Regions from separate parts of the Lactobacillus sp. ESL0684 genome, predicted to be linked through region 2. Evidence: predicted binding sites of a transcription regulator. Region 2 holds the regulator's gene; the other holds the start of a gene.
The links. Region 2 encodes LexA, which represses DNA repair genes until DNA is damaged. Its sites were predicted from a motif close to CNAACANNTGTTNG; they were not measured.

Region 1: recA (recombinase RecA) is a predicted target of LexA. The motif match lies at 2,581-2,594, and genes of this name have one in related genera.

Annotation. Positions count from the first base shown of each region.
Region 1 is NZ_CP113941.1:1,264,637-1,269,078, reverse strand. It holds gene OZX56_RS06140 (ABC transporter ATP-binding protein) at 1-300, shown strand, start outside; gene OZX56_RS06135 (ABC transporter permease) at 300-932, shown strand; gene OZX56_RS06130 (osmoprotectant ABC transporter substrate-binding protein) at 989-1,882, shown strand; gene OZX56_RS06125 (ABC transporter permease) at 1,883-2,542, shown strand; gene recA (recombinase RecA) at 2,663-3,772, shown strand; gene rny (ribonuclease Y) at 3,898-4,442, shown strand, end outside.
Region 2 is NZ_CP113941.1:786,279-790,720, forward strand. It holds gene rplS (50S ribosomal protein L19) at 1-213, shown strand, start outside; gene OZX56_RS03715 (nucleoside phosphorylase) at 312-1,076, shown strand; gene lexA (transcriptional repressor LexA) at 1,341-1,997, opposite strand; gene OZX56_RS03725 (DUF896 domain-containing protein) at 2,143-2,391, shown strand; gene OZX56_RS03730 (YneF family protein) at 2,462-2,680, shown strand; gene OZX56_RS03735 (ABC transporter transmembrane domain-containing protein) at 2,748-4,442, shown strand, end outside.

The DNA of each region.
Region 1 (4,442 bases), 480 kb from region 2:
CCAATTGAAAAATTGCAGCAACAGTATCGAATTAGCTCCAGTGTTAGTGATATTGTCAATAGGCAAATTCATACCATTGGACCTGATGAATATTTGCGTGATAATTTCAGCCGAATTATGGGACGAAACGTGCACTACATTCCAGTAGTTGATGATCAAGGAAAGTTAGTTGGAATTGTAACTCGGTCTAGTTTAGTTGATGCTGTATATCAAACTATTTGGGGTGATACCTCGCCATTAACGCAATCGCAGGATCAACCGGAAAGTGATACTGATTCTATAAAGAAGGCGAGTGAATAATGGAAGCATTTTTGGCACAACATGGTTCTGAATTAATTGAAAAGACCTGGGAACAAATTTATCTTTCAGCTATTTCACTAGGCTTGGGTGTCCTAGTAGCTGTTCCTTTGGGAGTAATCCTTTCCCGTTTTCCAAAAACTGCTAATGTCGTGATGAATATTGCTAGTATGCTACAAACGATTCCTGCATTGGCTTTGCTTGCTTTGATGTTACCGATTTTTGGAATTGGGAAGCTGCCATCGATTGTCGCTTTGTTCATTTATAGTTTGATGCCCATCTTGCGTAATACATATATTGGTATGAAAGGCGTTGATGCTAATGTGATCGATTCAGCAAAGGGATTGGGAATGACCAACTTTCAATCGATTATGAAAGTTGAAGTTCCATTGGCAATGCCTGTAATCATGTCAGGAATTAGGTTGTCAGCAATTTATGTAATTGCGTGGTCAACGTTAGCATCCTATATTGGTGCAGGCGGACTAGGAGACTTAATCTTTAATGGCTTGAATCTGTTCCAGCCCGATTTAATCATTGGTGGGACTGTTCCAGTAATCTTACTGGCAATTTTGACAGATTATTTGCTTGGAAAGGTTGAGGCTAAATTAACCCCAGCAACCCAGAAGAGTAACTAAAGGAGGCAAACGACATGAAGAAAAAAATAATTCGTTGGCTAACTTTATTAGGAATAATGCTGGTTACTGTATTTAGTAGTGGTTGTAGTTTACCTGGCCTGGGCTCGGCACAGGGTGGAGCAGACAGCGTTCGCATAGCTTCTTTGAATACTACTGAGTCACAGGTATTGGCCAACATCATTTCGGAATTAGTTAAACATGAAACCAATTACCAAACAGAAATTGTTGATAATTTAGGTTCTGCACCATTAATGCATCAGGCACTGGTGCGCAATGATGCGGATATTCAGGCTGCCTCTTATACTGGTACAGAGTTGACAACTAATTTGAATTTGCCACCAACTAAAAACGCTAAGAAAGCTACTCAAACTGTCAGGCGAGAAGTTAAGCAGCGTTATGATCAGACAGACTTTCCCTCATATGGCTATGAAAACCTGTTTGCTTTTATGGTAACCCAAAAGGATGCTAAAAAATATAAGTTAGAAACAGTCTCTGATCTTAGCAAAGTTGCGGATAAGTTTAAGTTTGGGGTAGATAGTAATTGGATTAATCGTAAAGGTGATGGCTATCAGGCTTTCCAGCAATATTATCATATGAGCTTTGCACAAGCATATCCGATGCAGATTGGGTTAGTGTATTCGGCCTTAGCTAGTGGAAAAATGAATGTTGTCTTAGGTTATTCAACTGATGGTCGTGTTGACAGTTATCACTTGAAGCAATTAAAAGATAATCGGCACTTTTTCCCACCATATGAAGCTTCAATGATTGTTAATAATTCGCTTTTGCGTAAGCATCCTGAATTAAAGCCATTGTTGCACCGACTTGATGGCAAGATTGATGTACATACAATGCGGAGTTTGAATTATCAGGTTGATGATCAGCTGCTGGAGCCCAAAGTTGTTGCCCAGAAGTTCTTAAAGAAAAATAATTATTTCCGAGGTGATAAATAAATGTCACATTTAAATACTTTTCAGCAATTGCTGTATTATTATAATCACAATGGAATGTATGTTTTAGAACAATTTACCCGGCACTTTTTAGTGTCAATTTATGGGGTTTTGTTTGCGGCAATTGTGGGAATACCAATTGGTATTTTTATTGCACGCAATCATAAGTTAGGCAATTTTGTCATTAGTGTTGCTAACGTTATTCAAACTATTCCGTCATTGGCGCTACTTTCAATCATTATGATTGGCATGGGCTTGGGAGTTAATACGGTGATTGTCACAGTATTCTTGTATTCGCTATTACCAATTATTAAAAATACATATACTGGCATGCGAAATGTTGATCGTAATATCATTGATTCTGGACGCGGCATGGGTATGACTAATTGGCAAATTTTGTATATGGTCAAACTGCCATTGTCTCTATCGATTATTTTGGCTGGTATTCGAAATGCATTAGTTTTAGCAATCGGAATTACTGCGATTGGTGCCTTTGTTGGAGCTGGAGGTTTAGGTGATATTATTATTCGCGGAACTAATGCAACTAATGGTAGTGCAATTATTTTAGCAGGTGCGATTCCGACTGCATTAATGGCGATTATCTCTGATACTATTTTGAATTTCTTACAAAAATTTTTGGAAAGAAAAACAACGAAAAAATAAGTTGCGGCTTTTGCGTATTTAAGAATGAGTAAAGACGTTAAACGTTCGTTCGGTTTTTTCTTGCAAAATTAACATAAATCAACGTATAATTAATGAGTATTAATAGAGGAGGAAAACTGCTTGGCCAAAGATGAAAAACAGACTGCATTGGATAATGCACTCAAAAAGATTGAAAAAAATTTTGGTAAAGGTGCCGTAATGCGGATGGGTGATAAGGCGAATACCAAGATTTCGACTATCCCAACTGGTTCGTTAGCTCTTGATGCAGCTCTTGGTGTTGGAGGTTATCCACGCGGAAGGATAATTGAAGCATATGGTCCTGAGTCTTCAGGTAAGACAACAGTAGCTTTACATGCAGTTGCTGAAGTTCAAAAGCGCGGGGGTACTGCAGCTTATATTGATGCTGAAAATGCCATGGATCCAGCTTATGCTGAAGCTTTAGGGGTGGATGTTGATTCCTTGATTTTATCACAGCCTAATACTGGTGAAGAAGGACTCCAAATTGCTGATACTTTAATTGCTAGTGGGGCAATTGACATCTTAGTTGTCGACTCAGTTGCAGCACTAGTTCCGCAAGCCGAAATCGATGGAGAAATGGGCGATAGCCATGTTGGTTTGCAAGCTCGACTAATGAGTCAGGCCTTACGTAAACTTTCTGGTAATATTAACAAGACTAAGACTATTGCTATCTTTATTAACCAAATTCGTGAAAAAGTTGGTATTATGTTTGGTAATCCTGAAACCACACCAGGTGGTCGTGCATTAAAATTCTATGCTACTATTAGGTTAGAAATTAGACGAGCAGAAAAGATTAAGCAAACAGGCGGCGATATTACTGGTAATCGCGTTAAAATTAAAGTGGTTAAGAACAAGGTTGCTCCGCCGTTTAAAGTTGCTGAAGTTGACATGATGTATGGTCAAGGGATTTCTCAAAGTGGGGAGTTACTTGATATGGCAGCTGAAAAGGATATTATTGCTAAAGCTGGTTCATGGTATTCTTACAATAATGATCGAATAGGTCAGGGACGTGAAAATGCTAAGAAGTATTTAGAAGAGCATACTGATGTCTATACTGAAGTTGAACAAAAAGTAAGGCAAGCCTATGGAATTGATGAAGACTCAATTGCAGAACGTGAAGATCCTGAAAAGGTAAAAGCCAAAACTGCCAAAGATGAGACTTCTGTCAAGGAGGCTGCTAAGTCAGAAGAAACCACCAAAAAAAGCAAATAAAATAGAAGAAATTGATCTTGACTTAGGAATTTAGGTCAAGGTTTTTTTCTTGTTGATTGACAGTTGCAATTTGGTTCTTTATTATTAATATTGTGTGAATAATCTGAAAAAAGGCGATAGTAATCATGACAAACACAATTTTGATTCCCGTCGCGGTTGCAATTATTTCAATTTTAGTTGGTTATGGCATTGGCTACGCAATTCGGAAGAATTGGTGGGAAAAGCAAACTCAAAATGCTCAACAAGATGCAAACCATATTTTAAGCGATGCAAAGGCGCAAGTAGCTACTGCCAAAGCAGAAGTTAATGCGCAAAAGCAGGCAGCAGATGCTCTCAAGCAAAGTGCTCAAAATACTAAAAAAGAAAAAATTCTTGAAGCTCAAGAACAAATTCAGGATTATCGACAAAAAGTTGAAGACGAGTTAAATGTTAAACGGGATGCTGTGGCGCGTGACCGTAACCGTCTGAAACAGCGTGAAGATACCTTCAACCACAAAAATTCTTTGTTGAAAGAGCAAGAAAATGAGCTCAATCAACAGGCAAAGCAACTAACTAAACAATCTGAGCAACTGAAACAACAGGCTCAGGCAGCAGATGAATTAATTCAAAAGAGACAGCAAAAGTTGTATGAAGTAGCCAATTTAGATGAAGAACAAGCTAAGAAGCTGGT
Region 2 (4,442 bases):
GTAGTAATCAAGCGTAAGGGTGCAGGAATTGCTGCAACTTATACAGTACGTAAGATTGCTTCTGGTGTTGGTGTTGAACGTACCTTCCCGGTAAACGACCCACGAGTAGCCAAGGTTGAAGTCGTACGTCACGGTCGTGTACGTCGTGCCAAGCTATACTACTTGCGTGATCGTCATGGTAAATCTGCTAGAATTGCAGAAAGACGTCGTTAATTCGAAGTATGAAAAAGAATCATCCGTAAGCGGATGGTTCTTTTTTTGTGGTTTATGGTAAACTTATTGGCAATACAAAATTATATGAGGTCAATAATATGGATAAACTTTTTTTACTAGATTTTGATGCTAGTCAGAGTGCAATTCTTGAACCGGATCACGAAGTGGCAGAACAAAATTACCAGTTTCCTGCTAAATTACTATTCGCTTTTATTACTAATGAAGCAATTGCGCAATTTTTAAATAATTATTCGCATCAAAAAATCGGACATTTTGACTGTTTTGAAGGGGAAACTCCAATTTATGAAGTGCAACTTGAGAATGAAAAAGTTACCTTTTGTCAGGCAAAGATTGGTGCGTCGGCGGCTGTAGAACTGCTTGACTGGCTAATTAGTTACGGTGTCAAGCAAGTTTTGGCAATTGGTTCAGCAGGAGCGTTAACTAATTTGCCCGAAAACTATTTTATGGTGCCAGTTAAAGCCATTAGAGATGAGGGAACTTCTTTTCACTATCAACCAGCAGCTAACATGATTGATTTGCGCTCCAAGTATTTAACGCGAGTTGAACAATTAATGATTCAAAATGGTTTAAAAGTAAAAGAAGTCATAACTTGGACAACTGATGGTTTCTTTCGGGAAACTAAGGATAAAGTACAGCAAGTAAAAAAGCTTGGTGCGGCGTGCGTAGAAATGGAGTGCGCTGCATTAGCGGCTTGTGCACGCTTTCGAGAAGTTGATTTTGCACAAATCTTATTTACCGCTGATTCGCTAGCCAATCTTGAGCAACACGATGATCGTAATTGGGGACGAATGGCACATGGAAATTCGCTAACACTAGCAGCTAACATCTTACGTGAATTGTAAATTAAACCTTGTGAAAAATATGACTGTGAAACCTACGTGAAACGATAGCATAATTCACAAAATTAAATATTATTGTTGCTAAGCCGGCTTTTATCACAAAATAACATAGAAAAGTTTGTGAACTGCATAAGCTTAATAAATGTGGAAAGAAAAATTAACTGAGAACCCAATTAGTAATCAAGTTAAAGTTAATCAAGTTTATTATCTTAATATACTAAAAAATGACTAGAATATTTTTTTATTCTAGTCATTTTATGATGAAATCTAATTAATTTTGTTGCGATATAAGCCGACAACCTTACCGAGAATTTTAACCTTTGGCAAAATAATTGGCGCCATATTATCATTTTCTGGTTGCAAGCGGTAATGATCTTTTTCTTTATAAAATCGTTTGACTGTTGCTTCTTCATCTTCAGTCATTGCGACGACAATTTCACCATTAATGGCAGTACTTTGTTTACGAACAATGATATTGTCGCCGTCTAATATACCAACATTAATCATACTTTCGCCTTTGACCCTAAGCATGAATAAATCGCCAGCATCACTTTCTAAATCGGGCGGCAAAGGAAAGTAATCATCGATGGTTTCGACCGCTAGAATTGGTTGCCCAGCAGTCACTTCACCAACAACTGGAATTTCAGTTGGCTTAATGCCCAATTTTTCTTTCCCTAAGGTCGTAACTTCAAGGGTTCGCGGTTTACTAGCATCCTTAGTAATTAAGCCCTTTTGTTCAAGATGAGATAGGTGAGCATGAACCGTTGAGGTTGAAGAAAGGCTCATTGCTGCGCAAATTTCACGCACTGTTGGGGCAAAACCGCGATCCTGAATGGTTTGATAAATATACTGTAAGATTTCTAGTTGGCGGTAATCTTTGTACCTGCGATCATGTTGATGGTCCGTTTCGTTTGCGTTTGGCATTTGTTAACCTCCAATATCTAAATGGAACATTTACTAAATTTATTTTAACAAAAAAAGAATGCTAGCACAAACGAATGTTCTGAGTGTTTTACCTTTTTTTCTGTAAGTAAATACGGTAGACTTTTTAAGAAAGGATGCGATTAAGATGACTAAGCAAAACGAACAGGCAATAACTGCACGTATCAACGAATTATATCATAAGAAAAAGACTCAAGGATTGACTCAAGCAGAAGAGCAGGAACGCCAAAGTTTACACCAGCAATTTATTAAAAACTTTCGGGCAGGATTTAAGCAAGAAGTTGAAGATTTGGTTATCGTCGATAAAGATGGTCATGAAGTTACTTCTGAGAAGGCGAAAAAAGCGCAACGGGCAAAAGGTTTAAGAAAAGATTAATTTTGTCTTTAACTTTGCACAGAGTTTAGGTAGAATAGAGATATTGAGAAAAATTGAGGTGTATATTTTTATGAATTTGGCATTAGCAATCGTATTAATTATCGTTGCCTTATTAGTAGGACTAATTGGTGGCTTTTATGGTGCGCGATCATATATGAAGAAGTATTTTAAAGATAATCCGCCAATCAGTGAGGACATGATTGTTGCTATGATGTCGCAAATGGGACAAAAACCTTCAGCTAAGAAGGTTAACCAGGTGATGAACATGATGAAGCATCAAAACAACTAAACTTGCTGGATGTGGGCAAAAGACGGGGGTTATCTCCGTCTTTTTTATTTAGAATTTTGGGATAAAAATGGGTATATTTTTTAAATTAGGTTGGTTTTTTAAGAAGGAAAAAAGGCGCTACATAGTCGGGATTACTTTTTTGGCTTTGACGTCTGTGGCCAATTTAGTACCGCCCCGTATTTTAGGATTGATGTCTGATCAATTGAATCGAGGCTTTATTACTTGGTCAAAATATGCAGGATTGATTTTGGCAATTATTGTCGCATCAATTTTGTTATATGTTTTCCGCTATTTTTGGCGTAAGCAAATTTGGGGCGGCGCAGCAGAGCTTGAACGCCAATTACGGTCAAAATTATTCCAGCACTTTATGGTGATGGATCGCACTTTTTACCAACGTCATCGCACAGGTGATTTAATGGCGCATGCTACTAATGATGTTTCGGCAGTTCAAGATGTAGCTGGTGAAGGCGTTTTAACTTTGGTAGATTCGCTGATCATGGGATTGTCGACAATAGTAGCAATGGTCGTATTTGTTGATTGGCGCTTGACGTTAGTAGCGATCTTGCCACTACCATTTTTGGCTTGGGGCGCTTGGAAATTAGGGCTTCATCTGCATGATGCGTTTGATGAATCACAGGCGGCTTTTTCATGGCTAAATAATAAGACTCAAGAGTCAGTTTCGGGAATGAAAGTACTTAAGACCTTTGGTCAGGGTAAGGAAGATACTGCCACATTTGGACAATTGGTTGACGATACTATCAAGATTAATAAAAAGGTTTTTAAGTGGGATTCATTGTTTGACCCTTTAGGTACAATTATTATCGGGCTAACTTACACCATTACGATTATTTATGGTGGTCTATTAGTAACCAATAAAGTTCTGTCAATCGGTCAATTGGTTTCCTTTATTGCTTACATTGGCAACATGGTTTGGCCAATGTTTGCGATTGGCTATCTATTTAACATTTTAGAACGTGGCAGTGCTAGTTATGATCGCATAGAAAAGTTACTGGATGAGCAGCCGCAAATTACGGATCAACATGCCGACCAGGATTTGGATGAAGTCGCCATTGCTGGTGACTTGAAATATCAAATTAAGACATTTGCCTATCCTGATGAACCGCAATTGCCAGTACTACATGACATTGATTTCACACTAAAGACTGGACAAACTTTAGGTTTGGTTGGCAAGGTTGGAGCAGGTAAAACAACGATTATTCAGCTACTGCTGCGTGAATTTGATCAATATGATGGTCAAATCACTCTAAATGGTCATGATATTCGGCAAATTCCATTGAATACTTTATTAAGACAAATTGCTTATGTCCCACAAGATAATTACTTGTTTTCAACTAGTATTCAAAAGAATATTGCTTTTTCTCAAATTGATGCCGCAGATTCTGAAGTTACTTTGGCTGCCCAAAAAAGTGATTTGAATGAGGATATTTTGCAAATGCCGCATGGCTATCAAACCTTGGTCGGTGAAAATGGGATTTCCTTGTCTGGTGGGCAAAAGCAGCGCTTGGCAATTGCTAGGGCATTGCTTAAGCAGAGCCAAATCTTGGTATTGGATGATGCATTATCAGCAGTTGATGCTAGAACTGAACAAGCGATTTTGAAGTCCTTAAGTAAAGAACGACAGGGTAAAACGACATTAATTGCCACACACAGATTAACCTCGGTTATGAATGCCGATTTAATTTTGGTCTTAAAAGATGGCCAGATTATTGAGCGTGGCACCCATGAACAACTATTAGCTGCA